2 regions of the Bacillus sp. LJBS17 genome follow, and region 2 is predicted to be linked to the other one. Evidence: a T-box and tRNA genes for the amino acid it is inferred to sense, from the RefSeq annotation. Region 2 holds a T-box; the other holds one or more tRNA genes.

Region 1 (8,245 bases), 1.5 Mb from region 2:
GAGATTACGGGGCATCACACCGGCTTCAATCCGATGCAGTTTCAATTCGTGGAACGCATAATCAACAACCAATCTGACTGCCTCTGTCATAATGCCCTTTCCATTATGGGCTTTGTCTAAAAAATACCCGATGAACGCAGTTTGCAGCGCGCCACGGATGATTTGAAAGAGCGAAACCGTCCCGATTAATCTATCGTCTGACGCTGTAAAGATGCCAAAATGATATTCTTCATCTTTCTCAAGTCTTTCCTGATACTCGGTTATCCGTTTTCTTTGCCCCTCAACCGTATAGTAATCGTCTGCGCGTATCATAGAAAACTGTTCGAAAAAATCCCGATTTTCGCTTTGCAGCCGCAGATTTTCTTCGGCATCCGTTACTTCTAAAGGTCTAACATAAATGGTTTTTCCTTTTAACATACAGTGATCTCTCCGTTCTCGTGTCAGCATTCCTCTTACATTATTCTCAGGGAAATGCAAATATCCTTTTTATAAGAAGGAAGAAAACCAATTTCCCATAAAAGTGCCAACATAGTTGCCGATTAAGTAGCCGAGCGTACCGACAAGCATGATCGGGGCGACAAGCTCCCGCCATCCCTTGGCAATTGCCATCGCAGCCGCAGTCGTCGGTCCCCCGACAGTAGCGTTGACGGCGAGCAGAATTTCTTCAAGCCGCACGCGGAACAATTTTCCGGCAGCTAAGGAAACCGCTAAATTGCTGATCGCAATGATAAACACGAATAATAGAATAAGAGGCGCATTCGTGACGATTAAGCGGAGATCTGCAGGAATGCCGATCACCACAAAAAACAAATAAATCAAAAAGGTTCCAAGTTCCTGAGATCCATTGAGCCTTTCAAAAAAACGCGGGAAAAGAAAAATGATAAGAACAGTTAAAGACGTAAGCACCAGGTACTGATCGCCAAGCGTACCGGTCAGCAGGGGATGAGAAAAAATGCTTTTAAAATAACCGGAAACCTTCATACTAACCGCAACAAGTGCGAAAGCGGCACCGGCATTAAATGCGATATCCTTTAAGGAAATATCCTTCCGTTTCCAATAGCTTTCAGCACTGTTTCCGCTGTTTCCATCGGCTTTTACCTTCTCTTCAAACGGCATGGCATAATGCCGCTGAAACCATTTGAGTGCAGGAATGCTGATTAAAATAAAAAACAAAAGCGCCATCATAAAATTATCAGCCACAACGGTAGCCGACACATATTCACCAGGCGTCTCAAATTTTGCCGCCATCGCCGCAAAGTTGACCCCGCCGCCGATATAAGAGGCGCTGATCATCCCACCGATTTTATCTAAATAAGGAATATGCTGTTTGAGTAGAAAAAAAGCCAGGATACTGCCAAGCACTGTTCCAACGGAGCTAATCAGAAAAATAAACAGCAAACGCCTGCTTTCCTTAAAAATTTGCCTAACATTGATCTGAAACAATAAAAGTGGTATCGCCAGCGGTACCACATAAGACCACACAGTGTCATACACGGGCGACTCAACAGGAAGCACTCCTACATTTGTAAACACCATAGCACCTGCAAGGGCGATAATAGCGCCCGACACAGCAGACGCCCACTTAAAGCGCTGCTCCAGCCCGATGCTCACTGCCGCCCACACCGCAATAAACCCCCATAATACCCATACATCATCAGAAGAAATCAAAGAATGCAAAACCTCATCACCTCTATTGTTAGAAAATTAAGACATATTATAATAGCCGGGGAACGGAACAGCAAGTCCAAAAAAAGTTTTTCTAAAAAAGCAGTTGACGAATAGAAGGTAAGGTTATATAATAGAACTTGTCAGAAAGACAACAACATACCCAGCAACACATACATATCATGATTCCGTAGCTCAGCTGGGAGAGCGCTACCTTGACAGGGTAGAGGTCGCTGGTTCGAGCCCAGTCGGAATCATAGCTTAAACCCTTGCGTAGCAAGGGTTTTTTATTTTGCCTATTTATTGATTTTGTCATCATTCATCGAGTTGGGGACGGAAGTTTTTTTAAGCTGATTTTGAAGTGAATTCAAAATCAGCTCTGTTTCTATGCTAGGTTAAAGTTTCAATATTCTTTTCGATTTTTTGAATAACTTGTTCGAGCCATATGATTGGAGATACGCCGTAACTAAGAACGTCCACTCCGTCAGCAGCTTCATCGATAAAATCATTCTTTTCTTCATCCGAATAATCGCTGTTAATAAAATCTTTCAATGCAACTATATCAGTTTCTTGCTCTTCTTTTGGAATCTCTTCTAGTATTCGTCCAGTGCTGATTCTGGAGAATCAATATCCTGATGAAAATAACCGCCAAGGAATCCAAATACAGAATCAGAAACTTCGATTTCTATCATTACTTATCACCACCAAGAAACTGGTAACTTTAAATCTGAGAGATGGTACGTATCTTATTCTATATAACTTTCTGCTATATCAATATCATTTGTCATTTCTAAATCAGGGTACTTTTCATCTAATTTTCTTAAACAATTAATAAGTTCTTTACTTTGCAAACTTTCAGCTAAATCTTCAAATACTTCACTGATCCAATATAAATCTTCTTTATTACAATTTTCTAGATAGCTAATTGTATTTTCTTCAGGTATCGATGGCTATTATGAACCAGCTACAAAAGCGAAATTGAAGTAATATAAAAAGGCCCTCTTAAAATGGGGGCCTTTCAGTGTTTCTTTTAAATAGCTTCTTTTAGTTTTTCTATTACACTTTTCAACCATTCTATAGGTGGTAATCCAATTGTCGGGAAATATATTTCTGCATTACACTTTATAATGTCTTCCTTTTTTTCTTTAGTTAGATCGCTATTTAGAAACTCTTCGCAAAACTTAACTGTAAATAGCAAACCTTCTTTACTAATTTCCTCAATAAATTCGTCTAATGCGTGTTCAGGGGATCTGATATCTTGATGAAATGTTGCACCTAAAAAATTTTCTAATTCGTCCAAGAAATCATAACTTTCATCCATGATACTTCCTCTCTTTCTATTTGGTTGGATATCCTGTAAGAATAAAGTTACCGTTGTTATCTTTTTTGAGTATAATTTTTGCGTTTGTAACGTTCTCTACTAGTTCTGAATTTCTTGTTACACTTCTGCCGATTATTTCTCCATCGCCCTTGTATTTTAACATTAATTTAGGTTTTTTAGGATCATCAATCCAATTTTCGATTTTCTTTATATTTTTTGGATCGTTTAAGACTGCATTAGCAATTCTCTCAGCGGTAGCCCTATCTTTAAAAGTAGATGAAGCTGTAATATGTGGGTTAGGATCAGTTCTCAGTCTTTCTATTAATTCTTCATCAGTCTTTCCGATATGTCTTTCTATAAGATGCCCGCCTTTTGCTTCATGAGCAGCTAATCCGCCGCCAGGTGCGAGAGGGGTACTATCACCTTGTTTGACACTACCTGTACCCATGTTGTTAGAACTTTCAGATCTTCTGAGAACACTCTCTTTTTTATCTTCCGCAATACTTTTTAGCAGCGGAGTATTTTTCACATTAATGGTATTCTCAGCATCTTGAAGGATTCCTTCTAATGCAGGAGTATACCGGTTAACAGGAGATTTGACAAACTGTTTTACAGACTTTCCACCTTTCTTAATTGTATCACTAGCTGTTTTCCCAACTTTAGCAAGATCCTTCGAGCCTGTTGAGACAGAGGACTTTCCACCTTTCAATAACAGAAGACTTCCGCCCAAATAAGTAACATAGTGCAGCCGTGTGTATGCATCCCCGTGAATCATTTTTTTATCCCAATTATCCTTCAATGTGTCAACCATACTTTGAAAGGCAGCTTGATAGTCGTATTCCAAAACGGTATCCAGCACTTTTTGAGGATCTTTGTTAAGATTGTCAATTGTCCAACCGATATTCCATCCGAATTGAATGGCTCCTTCACCGGTATCCTTGGCAAGATCGTATATACCAACAATCGCACCCTTGGCGCCATCACCTATGATTTGCAACACTTCTTTTCCGTTATCCATGAAAGCTTTACGCTGTTCAAGAAATGAAACAAATTCAAGCTGTTCAGGGGTAAGATTCTCATAGCCGACCTTCTTGGCAATGTCTAAGTATTCATCTGGATCCGTCACTCCGTCAGCTAGCTTCTTTTTCAGCTCTTTGATTTCTCGTTCTTTCGCTTTATCTTTCTTGATCTTCAAATAAGCTTCAGTCTGTTTCTCGATATCGCCTTTTCTCTTATGTATATCACTTTCTCGATAAGCCTTGGCATTATAATGGATTGGTGTAGCATTCTTGCCTTTGCCTGTGGATTCCTCAAGCTTTTGGAAGTCCTTCTTGATGAATTGCTCGTTTGGCTCTGATTGGGCATATTCAGTAACAAGTGCTTCGTCCACGCTGCCTAGTTTATCGACTGTTTTTTTGCGTTTGTCCTCCGCATCGGCGAGTTCGTCTTTAAAGTCCTCAGTTGAAAACAGATCAAGCGGAAGGATATCGTCGATATCATGTAAGATATCTTTCATGGCTTTCTTTTGTTCAGACATAATAGATTTTGATTTTGTGTAGGCGTTAGCCAGCTCGTGTTCTAAGAAGGATTCTTCTATATAAGCATCAGATAAGCTGGCGTCCTCTAGAGTGCCTGAAATGCTTGTCAAGAAAGCAATTTTCATATCAAGTAAGTCAATCCAATTGTCAGCTACACCTGCATGGTCTTGATAAAATGCTTTAATGTTGTCAGCACCTTTGCCGGAAAACTCACTGTCATCTAAATCAGCTACAGCTTTAAAAGCCTTTTTTAGATTGACCATCTGACTTCTTAATTCTTTGTATTCTTTTACGCGTTTATCTGCTTCTGAAAGCAGTGATTTGGCTTCAAATACTTTCATGATCATATCCTTTCGTTTGAATAGCTCCAACAAGATTTTACCATGGGAAAATGAAGAAATAGACAGCGATGTGATTCAAAAGTGTGAAATGAATAATTTGATCTGTGTCAATTTACCTATTCGGATTATTTGTTTGGAAACTGATGACGCAGTAAGACGATTCCAGCTGATGAATGGTTTAAATAAATCCTAATGGCATTTATGGCCCGAAAACTAAAGCGAAGCTCGAATCCCTTCTTAAATAAAAAAGCCCTTCCCGATTGGGAGGGCTTTTTCTCTTATTTAATAGAAACGTGATGTGTGTACCAGTTTCCGGTTGCAGTGAATCGTAATTCCATATGGCCGTGGCGGTTACCTCCATACTTTACAAACGTGTAATCAGAATTGGCGATTGCATCCTTAGGCGTTTTATCAATGTTTGCAATTTTCTTGGAGGTGATTTTACCATTCCAGCCAGCAAAACCTGAAGCGGATGCACTTGGCGGGCTTTCCCACTTTGTTATTTTCTTTCCATATTCGTATGAATAGTTGTCACTTACTCGAATATCATATAATTTTATCCCTGTAAACTTTACAGCGTAATAGCCACTTGCAGTTTTATTTTGGGTGGCCTGTGTTTTTATCTTTTCCATTCCCATATCTGTACTTACGCCCGTTTCCACAGTGAAACCATTACCGAGATCAATTTCTTGATATGGATGATCTTTGCTGACATGCATACTGTTTAAAGCCTTATTCACTTATTTAACAGTGGGGATTTTCTCAGATGAAAGGGTTCTCAAGTTTTTTTGTTTTGTTACCTCGTGAAAGGTCGCCTTATCAATAATCAGATCAGAATTCTTGTCCACTTTTTCGGCAGCATTTGCACTTTGAAGACTAAACAGAGATGAAAAACTCAAAGCTAGGGCAAAAACCACACCCACAAGTAACTTTTTCATTTTATCCCTCCTTAATGTTATCGTCCCCATCTTATCTTAATGTATAATATTGGTAAAAGAGACGAAAGTAACAAATGATGCTATTGATTAAAGTATTAGGCTTTGAAGGAGCGGGAAGATTGAAAAGTAAATGAATGGTTTTACCCATTTAAACAACCTTATATCACGTGTATATTGGATTGTAGGGGAGGGATATCATGGTCAAGATCATATTGGCATTTGTTTATCTATTTGGCTTCGTTGTGTTGAGCAATTGGGCTTTCGACGGAATATTTTCCGAGAGCTATTTCTCGCCAATCGGTTTCCTTTGGTCTATCTTATTTACATTTTTCATAGGGGTTTATACCGGCTTGCCTTTAATCTACAAAAAGTTTACTCAATCAAGCCGTTTGACTTTGAAAAGTAAAAAGCCGATTTATTTCACTATCGGTACAGCCGTTATTCTCTTTGGGCTTTATTTTCTCAAAAACGAAATCGCCCCCTATTTTATGCTATGTGGCTATTTTTTAACTCTGGCATCAGGTATAGCCCTGACCATCTTATTACAGCCCAAAACCAACAACTGTAAAACAGTATAACCAACAAGAATTAATTAAAAGCCCGTCGTTTTTTAGACGGGCTTTATACAAATTTAATCAAAAAGGAATATTTTTAATCAGAAACTTATGTAAGAAACCCTATAAAATAGGGTTTGGGAATAAAACGTCTGTTCGTGTCAGAACATAATCGCTACCTTGTGACAGGGAGGAGATCCCTGGTTCGAGCCCAGTCGGAATCATAGCTTAAAACCTTGCGTAGCAAGGGTTTTTTACTTTTTATGGGCTGTCGGTTTATTAATGCAGTATATGATTTAAATGAAAACTCAGGAATAATATTGAGTTGAGAAGATAAAATAAAAACCCCATTTCTAAAGTCCAAAATGGGGTTATTTCTTAATATCATATTAAGTTGCTGCTCTATCTGCGACCTTATAAGTGGACTGCTCAGAAAGAGCGTATGAAGCGCTGGATACTCCAACAATGCCAAGCAAGAGCGCTAAACAAATTGCAATTTTACATTTTTTCATTTAAATGTTTCCCCCTTTGAATTTGTTTACGTGCTTCAATTGCCATTTGATAAAAATCGACCGCATCATGTCTGTCTTCTTTGTTGGTCAAAAAATCAGCAACAGCAACAGCGTATTCTTCCATATCACCATAAAGGTTTTTCTCTTTGAAGAACTTGAACACTTCTCTAAGTGTTTGTAAGTCAAATGATAAATAAAGACCTTTAATCAGTTTTAATTTCTCGGTTACTTCTTGGTTGTTGTGTCGGGCAGCAATCTTCTGACCTTCCTGGTATAATTCTAACGCAGCCTTTAAATCATTCTTCTTTGCTTTGACATACGCCAGATTAAAAATCGCTTTCCACTCATAAATGTGCTTTCGATTCTTATGAATTTCATAGGCGATTTTAAATTTTTCTCATAATTGTCAAGTTTTTCAAGATTATTATAACATAATCCCACATTAAAATGAGCTGAACCAATTAAATGTTGTTCCCCTATTTTTATAGCATCATTTAAGGCTTTTTCAGCTGTTTCTATAGCGTCCTCATAACACATTTTATCTAGCCAGTTCCCAAAGATAACAAACTGACATTGGACCATTTCCTTGCCATATGTAAGGTTCCCCTGAGCATCTTTTTGCTCTTTAAATATAGAGTATGCTCGCTGGGCATAGTTCATTGAAAAATGAGTCTCTTTCATATAGTAATAGACTTCTGACATTTTGAAATAGAACTCTGCCTTATCTGTATTTGCGTTCTTATCTAATAAATCAAGATATTTTTCGGCTTCGCGATAATATGTTAAAGCAATAACTAAATCTCTCGTTCTAAAAAGATACATGCCTGGTAAAAAATGATAATAGAACTCAATTGTATTGGTGAGGGATGCACTCGAAGTCGTCTAATGATTTATAAATGGCATCTATCTTTTTCAAGAAAATGTTATAATGAAAAGCCATAAAATGATGGGAGGGGAAATTTCGATGCATTACATAACGGCATGTTTAAAAATCATCAGTAATAAAGACCTTAATGAGATAATGAAGGAATTCAAAAAACTTGAGGAAGAAACGAACAAAGAAGAGGGTTGTATTACATTCCATGCTTATCCGCTTGAGCCATCAGAACGTAAAATAATGCTTTGGGAGATTTGGGAAAACGAAGAAGCTGTGAAAACCCATTTCACGAAAAAACACACAATAGACGTTCAAAAACAAGAATTAACGGAAGTAGAATGGTTAATGAAAAGCAATGTGAATGATTGAAAGGCTCTTTAAAAAAAAAGACATTCAATGACTTAGAATCAGCCACTTGTGATTAAGTAGTAAATTGTTGTCCAACTCTTATTTTTTTCTATTTAATATTTTTTGAGACGAAAATGTTTTTTTTGAGCTG
Region 2 (8,245 bases):
TGAAAGGGAATTTGTCACGTGATGTGATAAAACAAGAGCTTGTCCCGCTCGGTTTTGAAGTAAAGGAATGGGTTCTCTACGAAACGATTCCGGATGAAGAAGGCATTGAGGAACTGAAAGACGCTGCGGGTCAATATTCCTTTGACTATGTAACATTTACGAGTTCATCAACCGTACATACGTTTATGCATGTCTTGGGAGAAGAATTAAAAAAGTGGAAGGCGAATGGGACGGCCTGTATCAGCATTGGGCCTTTAACAAATGATGCCCTTCTGACGTACGGCATCACATCGCATACGCCTGATACATTTACAATAGATGGCATGCTTGAATTAATGTGCAGCATGTCAAGAGAGGAAGAGAGAATATGAGTCAATCATTTAATAGACACCGCCGCCTGCGGACATCAAAAGCAATGAGAGAAATGGTAAAGGAAACACGTTTGCATCCATCAGATTTTATTTATCCGATTTTTGTCGTTGAAGGGCTGGAAGGCAAAAAAGCTGTTCCGTCAATGCCTGATGTTTACCATGTATCATTAGATTTATTGAAGGATGAAGTAGCGGAGCTGGTCAAACTGGGCATTCAATCTGTTATCGTATTCGGCATCCCGGAAGAAAAAGATGATTGCGGAACACAAGCGTACCATGATCACGGAATTGTCCAAAAAGCCATCACAGAAATTAAAGAACACTTCCCTGAAATGGTTGTTGTCGCTGACACGTGCCTGTGCGAATACACAGACCACGGCCATTGCGGACTTGTCAAAGACGGAGTCATTCTCAATGATGAATCGCTGGAGCTTTTGGCGCAGACAGCTGTCAGCCAAGCGAAAGCAGGTGCGGATATCATTGCGCCATCAAACATGATGGACGGATTTGTTACAGTGATCAGAGAAGCACTTGATAAAGAAGGATTCGTCAATATTCCAATCATGTCTTACGCTGTGAAATATTCTAGCGAGTTTTACGGTCCGTTCCGTGATGCAGCAAACAGCACACCGCAATTCGGAGACCGCAAAACATATCAGATGGACCCTGCCAACCGTATGGAGGCACTCCGCGAAGCACAATCAGATGTCGAGGAAGGCGCGGACTTTTTGATTGTCAAACCTTCGCTTTCTTATATGGATATCATGCGTGACGTAAAAAATGAGTTTACTTTGCCGCTCGTCGCTTATAATGTAAGCGGAGAGTATTCAATGGTGAAGGCTGCAGCGCAGAACGGCTGGATCAAAGAAAAAGAAATTGTGTTGGAAATTTTGACAAGCATGAAGCGCGCGGGTGCCGACCTGATTATTACGTATCATGCGAAAGACGCAGCGAAATGGCTTGCGGAGTAATTTTATTCAGTTGACAGGAGTTGAGGCAGATGAGAAGCTATGAAAAATCAAAAACGGCTTTTAAAGAAGCGCAAAAACTCATGCCGGGCGGTGTGAACAGTCCCGTTCGCGCATTTAAATCGGTAGACATGGACCCGATTTTTATGGAGCGCGGAAAAGGCTCGAAAATCTTTGATATTGACGGGAATGAATATATTGACTACGTCTTGTCATGGGGGCCTTTAATTTTAGGGCATACAAATGACCGCGTCGTAGAAAGCCTCAAAAAAGTGGCTGAATATGGGACAAGCTTCGGTGCTCCGACTGAAGTAGAAAATGAACTGGCTAAGCTCGTCATTGATCGTGTGCCATCTGTAGAAATTGTACGAATGGTAAGCTCCGGAACAGAGGCTACAATGAGTGCCCTCCGTTTGGCAAGGGGCTATACGGGCCGCAACAAGATTTTAAAATTTGAGGGCTGCTACCACGGACACGGCGATTCTCTCTTGATTAAAGCTGGTTCAGGTGTTGCCACTCTCGGACTGCCTGACAGCCCGGGGGTGCCTGAAGGCATTGCGAAAAACACCATCACCGTTCCGTACAATGATTTAGAAAGTGTAAAGCTTGCTTTCCAGCAATTCGGTGAAGACATTGCGGGAGTCATTGTAGAGCCAGTTGCCGGAAATATGGGTGTTGTTCCGCCGCAAGAAGGTTTCCTGCAGGGTCTGCGTGATATCACTGAGCAGTACGGCTCCCTGCTGATTTTTGATGAAGTGATGACTGGCTTCCGGGTCGATTATAACTGCGCTCAAGGCTACTTCGGCGTAACGCCTGATCTGACTTGTTTAGGAAAAGTAATCGGGGGCGGACTTCCTGTCGGCGCTTATGGCGGAAAGGCAGAAATCATGGAGCAGATCGCTCCAAGCGGCCCGATCTATCAAGCTGGTACATTGTCAGGCAATCCGCTTGCGATGACGGCTGGCTTAGAGACATTGAAACAGCTGACACCTGATTCCTACAAGAATTTCATCAAAAAAGGCGACAGACTGGAAGAAGGAATTTCAAAAGCTGCCGAGGCTCATGGAATTCCGCATACCTTTAACCGTGCAGGTTCGATGATCGGTTTCTTCTTTACAAACGAACCAGTCATCAATTATGAAACAGCGAAATCATCTGATTTGAAGCTGTTCGCAAGCTATTATAAAGGGATGGCAAATGAAGGGGTATTCCTTCCGCCATCACAATTCGAAGGTCTTTTCCTCTCAACGGCCCATACTGATGAAGATATTGAAAACACAATCCAGGCAGCTGAGAAAGTATTTGCTGAGATCAGCCGCAGATAAGAGTGAAAACCGGTATCAAGGACTCCTTGTGCCGGTTTTTTCGTGCTCTCCCACTCATATTTTCTCCAGTTCATACATACACCTTTAGTGACATCTAATTTTAAGGATTAGATGAAAGGAGGATATGAACTTGCCGCAAAATCATCGATTGCAATTTTCTGTAGAAGAATCGATCTGTTTCCAAAAAGGACAGGAAGTTTCTGAACTGCTTTCTATTTCATTAGATCCTGATATTAGGGTTCAGGAAGTAAATGATTATGTATCAATCATAGGATCGCTTGAACTTACAGGTGAGTACAACATAGATCAAAACAAACATACCGAAGAGATTTATACAGATAAGCGGTTTGTTGAACAAGTCAGAAAGAGAGAGGATGGAAGTGCGGAACTGACTCACTGTTTTCCTGTGGATATTACCATTCCGAAAAATAAAGTGAGCCATTTACAGGATGTCTTCGTCTTTATTGACGCATTTGACTATCAATTGACGGATTCGCGCATTTTAACAATTCAAGCTGATTTAGCGATCGAAGGGCTTTTGGACGATACGCAAGACAAAGAGCCGGAGATACCTTTATATGAAGCTCCTGCGGCATTCAGGGAGGAAGAGCTTTCAGAGCCGCCGGCACATAGTATAGTAGAAGAACCGGGTGCATCATCGGCAGAGGAAGCAGTTCTTCAGCATGAACCGCCAGCTGAACCGCCAGAACTTTTTATCTCGAAAGCGGGGCTCCGTGAAGAACTGGAGACAGAAAAAGCAGAATCTGAGCCGCCTGAATCGGTTGCTTCAGAACCAGAGGCCAGAGAAGATGTGAAAGAGGAAGACGAGTCAGAAAAGCTTGCTGTGCCGGAAACGGAGGTTCGTGCTGAATCGGAAACAGAAGAATCTGAGCCAGAACCTGATCCTTCAGAAATAGAGATTCAAGAGATCGTTAAAGCAAAAAAAGAAACGGCTGAGCCGGCAGCTGCAATAGCGGATGTTCGTGAAGAAGCAGACTCTCCAGCGGAGACTGAGCTTCGTGAACACGCTGGAGCAGAAGAATCGCCTGCTTTGGAAGCTGAACTTCATTCAGAGACTGTGATTGCAGAGGAAAAAGAGGAAACAACAGTGTCTCCTAATCATGAATATGCGCTACGCCAAGAGGCTCAAAATGAAGAAGCAGCTCAATCGGATCAGGCTGATCCTACGCTTTGCCAAGAAGAGGCGGAAGCGGATGAAGCTTTGGAGAGTGTATCAGAGGCAGCTCTCTCCATAGAAGATAGCAGAGAAACAGCTTCAGCTGTATATGTGGAGAATGACAAAGCCGATTTACATTTCCATTTCAATCAAAAAACAAGCTCGGAGGAGGCATCTCAAGAAGAATTGCCTGAACCGGCATACCGTACCTTCCTGCCTGAACAAGAAGAGGAGGATTCTTTTTATTCAGCGCCTAAGCTGCTGGAGGAGGAAGAACAAGAGGAAGAGAGCTTCGAAATTGAAGTGAGAAAAACACCATCAGCTGAAGAGCCTAAGGAAGAAACACCTTTTCAATCCTTCCAGCTGCCTGAATCTTCTGAGACTGAAAGGAAGGAAACGGATGCTGTTCCTAGGGTTGCTCCTGCTGCTGAAACGAAGGAACCTCAAACAAAGGAAAGTGATAATTCTCTTTATTTAACAAAACTCTTTACAAAAGAAGCGGATGAGTTTTCGAGAATGAAAATTTGTATTGTGCAGCAGGAAGATACGATCGAGCGTTTATGCGAACGGTATGAAATTACATCCCAGCAGCTGATCAGGATGAATTCTTTAGCCTTGGATGATGAATTAAAAGCAGGACAGATTCTCTATATTCCTCAATATAAAAATAGCCATGCGTAAACCGTAAGTGATCGGAAAATGTGGTGAATGAAATGGAAGATACCCAATCGGTTCTTCAGGAATACGGACTGACTGCTCGATTTATTGAGCCTGTCAGTCCTCTTGTTTGGAAAGTGTATACAGACTACGGCATATTTGCCCTGAAAAAATTGAAAGAAGGTCGCGGCAAGCATTTTACAGATCATATGGTGGCGATTGAGGAAAAAGGCTTTCGTTCATTCGTTCCCGTTTACAGAACAAATAGCGGTGAGTTTTTCTCAGCAGGCATACAATACGGAGATACCTACTATTTAATGCCTTGGCTCCAATTTGACCAAGAGGAAGAACGGGATCAGAAACATGCTTATTTATTTAGAGAAACAGCCCGTCTTCACGAGAGAACCGCGCAGGAACTAAAGGTTAGACGTGATGAGATTGAACGTTATTACGGGCAAACGAAAAAAAAGTGGGAACAAGATAAAATTTTCTATGAGCAGTTTGTGGATAGAGCGGAGAAGGAGTGGTACCTTTCTCCTTTTGAACTCCAGGCCATAACCTATTTTTCAGAAACCATTTCCGCGGTGAATTTTGCGCTGGAACGGCTGGAGGACTGGTATGAGTCTGCAAAGGAAAAAGACGTTTCAAGGGTTGTAATGAACCACGGCAGCCTGTCTATACACCATTTTCTGTATAATGATGCCGGGACCGGATATTTTACAAACTTCGAAAGAGCATCTGTCGGTCCGCCGCAAAACGACCTGCTCGGCTTTTATACAAAAATGTTCAGAGGCTTTCCGAAAGCTTGTCCGGAATGCGTCGAATGGTTTTATGGATATACGAAATCATTCCCTTTGCGTGAAGCGGAAGTCAGCCTTTTTCTCAGCTATATGGCATATCCGGCAGCCATGTACAAGGTGCTGAACGGTTATCAAACTGGGAAAAGACAGCATGAAAAAGAGGAATGTACACAATTATTAAAGGCTTATTGGCAAATGAAAAATATAGAGCCGTTTGTGATGAAAATCCATCAGATTGAACAAGAGAAAAAATTTCAGGCTGAAAACGAGTCCACGTCTTAATGGCGCGGACTTGTTTGTTTATATCCATTCTAAATGAAGGGCGCAAGCTAAAAAGATTAGGATTGCGAGCAGCAAAACATCAAAGGTTGTCGGAAAGAAAATGGTTCTGATTCCTTGAAAAATCGTAATGGGAATAATCACTTGTGCGGATACAAGCCGAATTTGCCTTACCCATGGCGGCAGCGAATAAGAGCTGAAACGTTTCTTCACGGTGCATCCTCCTCTACGCATTTACAAGCATCATATGTAAACTTGGGCAATAGGTGCCTGCCCATCTGTATAGAAAGCGGTGTTTTTGGAAAAGATGATTGACGAATCAAAAACACTTTTACTATAATAAAGAACATAAATAATGTATACAATGAGCTGATAAATACACCTGCTTAGAACGGGAAGAGTACAAAAAAGGCGCATGCAGAGAGAGAAGCCGTTTGCTGAAAGGCTTCTTATGTTGTCTGATTGGAAGGTCGCCCGGGAGCATAATTTCTTGAAAGAAGAGTAGAGAAATTCGGGAAACACCCGTTATCCGTTATAAGTGCATGAACTGATAGAGTTCATGAAAAAAGGTGGTACCGCGAAAGAGCTTTTCGTCCTTTTACAGGGATGAAGAGCTCTTTTTTCGTTCTCAGCCATTTTTAAACATGCTGGAGGGTTATGATGGAAACGAATGAACAAACAATGCCGACGAAATATGATCCGGCAGCGGTTGAAAAAGACCGATATGATTTTTGGCTAAAAGGCAAATTTTTTGAAGCGGGCAGTGACCAGACAAAAGAGCCATACTCTGTTGTCATCCCGCCGCCAAACGTAACAGGAAGACTTCACCTTGGCCACGCATGGGACACAACGCTGCAAGACATTGTAACAAGAATGAAACGCATGCAGGGCTATGATGTGCTGTGGCTTCCTGGCATGGACCACGCCGGCATCGCGACACAGGCTAAAGTAGAGGCGAAACTTCGTGAAGAAGGCAAATCCCGCTACGATTTAGGCCGTGAAAAATTCCTCGAAGAAACGTGGAAGTGGAAGGAAGAATATGCTGACTTTATTCGCAGCCAGTGGGCGAAATTAGGTCTTGGCCTAGATTATTCCCGTGAACGTTTTACGCTGGATGAAGGCTTGAGCAAAGCGGTAAGGGAAGTATTCGTTAAGCTTTATGAAAAAGGCCTGATCTACAGAGGCGAATATATTATTAACTGGGACCCAGCGACAAAAACAGCCCTATCCGACATTGAGGTGATTTACAAGGATGTTCAAGGCGCATTCTATCATATGAGCTATCCGCTTGCTGACGGTTCAGGCTCAATTGAAATTGCGACGACACGTCCTGAAACAATGCTCGGTGATACAGCTGTTGCCGTTCACCCTGAAGACGAGCGCTATAAACACCTTATCGGAAAAACGGTGATCCTGCCGATTGTAAATCGTGAAATTCCGATTGTCGGTGATGACTATGTTGATATGGAATTTGGTTCAGGTGCCGTGAAAATTACGCCTGCTCATGATCCGAACGACTTCGAGCTTGGCAACCGCCACAATTTAGAACGCATCCTTGTCATGAATGAAGATGGCACGATGAATGAAAATGCGCTCCAATATCAAGGTATGGATCGTTTTGAATGCCGCAAAAAGCTCGTGAAAGATTTACAGGAGGCGGGAGTTCTCTTCAAGATCGAGGATCATATGCACTCTGTCGGCCATAGTGAACGAAGCGGGGCTGTTGTGGAGCCTTATCTTTCTACACAATGGTTTGTGCGCATGCAGCCGCTTGCTGATGCAGCGATTGAGCTGCAAAAGAAAGAAGAAAAGGTCAACTTTGTGCCTGACCGTTTCGAAAAAACGTATTTACACTGGATGGAAAATATCCGCGACTGGTGTATCTCCCGTCAATTGTGGTGGGGCCATCGTATTCCTGCCTGGTATCATAAAGAAACAGGCGAGCTATATGTCGGGCTTGAAGCGCCGGAAGACAGCGAAAATTGGGAACAGGATACAGACGTACTGGATACATGGTTCAGTTCTGCGCTATGGCCTTTCTCCACAATGGGCTGGCCTGATGTAACGGCTGAAGACTTTAAACGCTACTATCCGACAGATGTTCTCGTGACAGGGTACGATATCATTTTCTTCTGGGTATCACGCATGATTTTCCAAGGCATTGAATTTACAGGCGAGCGCCCGTTCAAAGATGTTTTAATCCACGGCTTAATCCGTGACGAGCAAGGCCGGAAAATGAGTAAATCTCTTGGCAACGGTGTCGACCCGATGGATGTGATTGACAAGTACGGAGCCGATTCTCTGCGTTATTTCCTTGCGACTGGAAGCTCTCCTGGCCAGGATCTGCGCTTCAGCTATGAAAAAGTGGAATCGACCTGGAATTTTGCCAATAAAATTTGGAACGCCTCCCGTTTTGCATTAATGAATATGGATGGCATGACGTACGATGAGCTTGATCTGTCAGGCGAAAAGTCAGTCGCTGACAAGTGGATTTTAACGCGATTAAATGAAACGATCGAGCACGTGACCCAGCTTGCTGACCGATATGAATTTGGTGAAGTAGGACGCCATTTATATAACTTTATTTGGGATGATTTCTGTGATTGGTATATTGAAATGGCGAAGCTTCCGCTTTATGGAGAAGACGAAGCGGCTAAGAAAACTACCC

The links. A T-box is a leader RNA that pairs with one kind of tRNA and senses whether it is charged. The one in region 2 lies ahead of valS (valine--tRNA ligase), so its partner is inferred to be a tRNA-Val.
Region 1: it has a tRNA-Val gene. The T-box ahead of valS (valine--tRNA ligase) is inferred to sense a tRNA for this amino acid. The anticodon was not compared.

Annotation. Positions count from the first base shown of each region.
Region 1 is NZ_CP079759.1:1,242,169-1,250,413, forward strand. Features, by position in the region: gene KXZ66_RS06395 (GNAT family N-acetyltransferase) at 1-417, opposite strand, end outside; gene KXZ66_RS06400 (DUF819 family protein) at 487-1,677, opposite strand; tRNA gene KXZ66_RS06405 (tRNA-Val) at 1,850-1,922, shown strand; partial or broken gene KXZ66_RS06410 (contact-dependent growth inhibition system immunity protein) at 2,056-2,357, opposite strand; partial or broken gene KXZ66_RS22535 (hypothetical protein) at 2,412-2,603, opposite strand; gene KXZ66_RS06415 (contact-dependent growth inhibition system immunity protein) at 2,696-2,986, opposite strand; gene KXZ66_RS06420 (ribonuclease YeeF family protein) at 3,003-4,865, opposite strand; partial or broken gene KXZ66_RS22820 (peptidoglycan-binding protein) at 5,002-5,110, shown strand; gene KXZ66_RS06425 (hypothetical protein) at 5,144-5,584, opposite strand; gene KXZ66_RS06430 (hypothetical protein) at 5,606-5,803, opposite strand; gene KXZ66_RS06435 (hypothetical protein) at 6,001-6,381, shown strand; gene KXZ66_RS22540 (hypothetical protein) at 6,856-6,993, opposite strand; gene KXZ66_RS22545 (aspartate phosphatase) at 7,161-7,550, opposite strand; gene KXZ66_RS06445 (putative quinol monooxygenase) at 7,798-8,115, shown strand.
Region 2 is NZ_CP079759.1:2,785,078-2,793,322, reverse strand. Features, by position in the region: gene hemD (uroporphyrinogen-III synthase) at 1-371, shown strand, start outside; gene hemB (porphobilinogen synthase) at 368-1,342, shown strand; gene hemL (glutamate-1-semialdehyde 2,1-aminomutase) at 1,372-2,664, shown strand; gene spoVID (spore coat morphogenetic protein SpoVID) at 2,795-4,522, shown strand; gene cotN (spore coat protein CotN) at 4,555-5,580, shown strand; gene KXZ66_RS14495 (hypothetical protein) at 5,599-5,790, opposite strand; T-box leader at 5,956-6,178, shown strand; gene valS (valine--tRNA ligase) at 6,238-8,245, shown strand, end outside.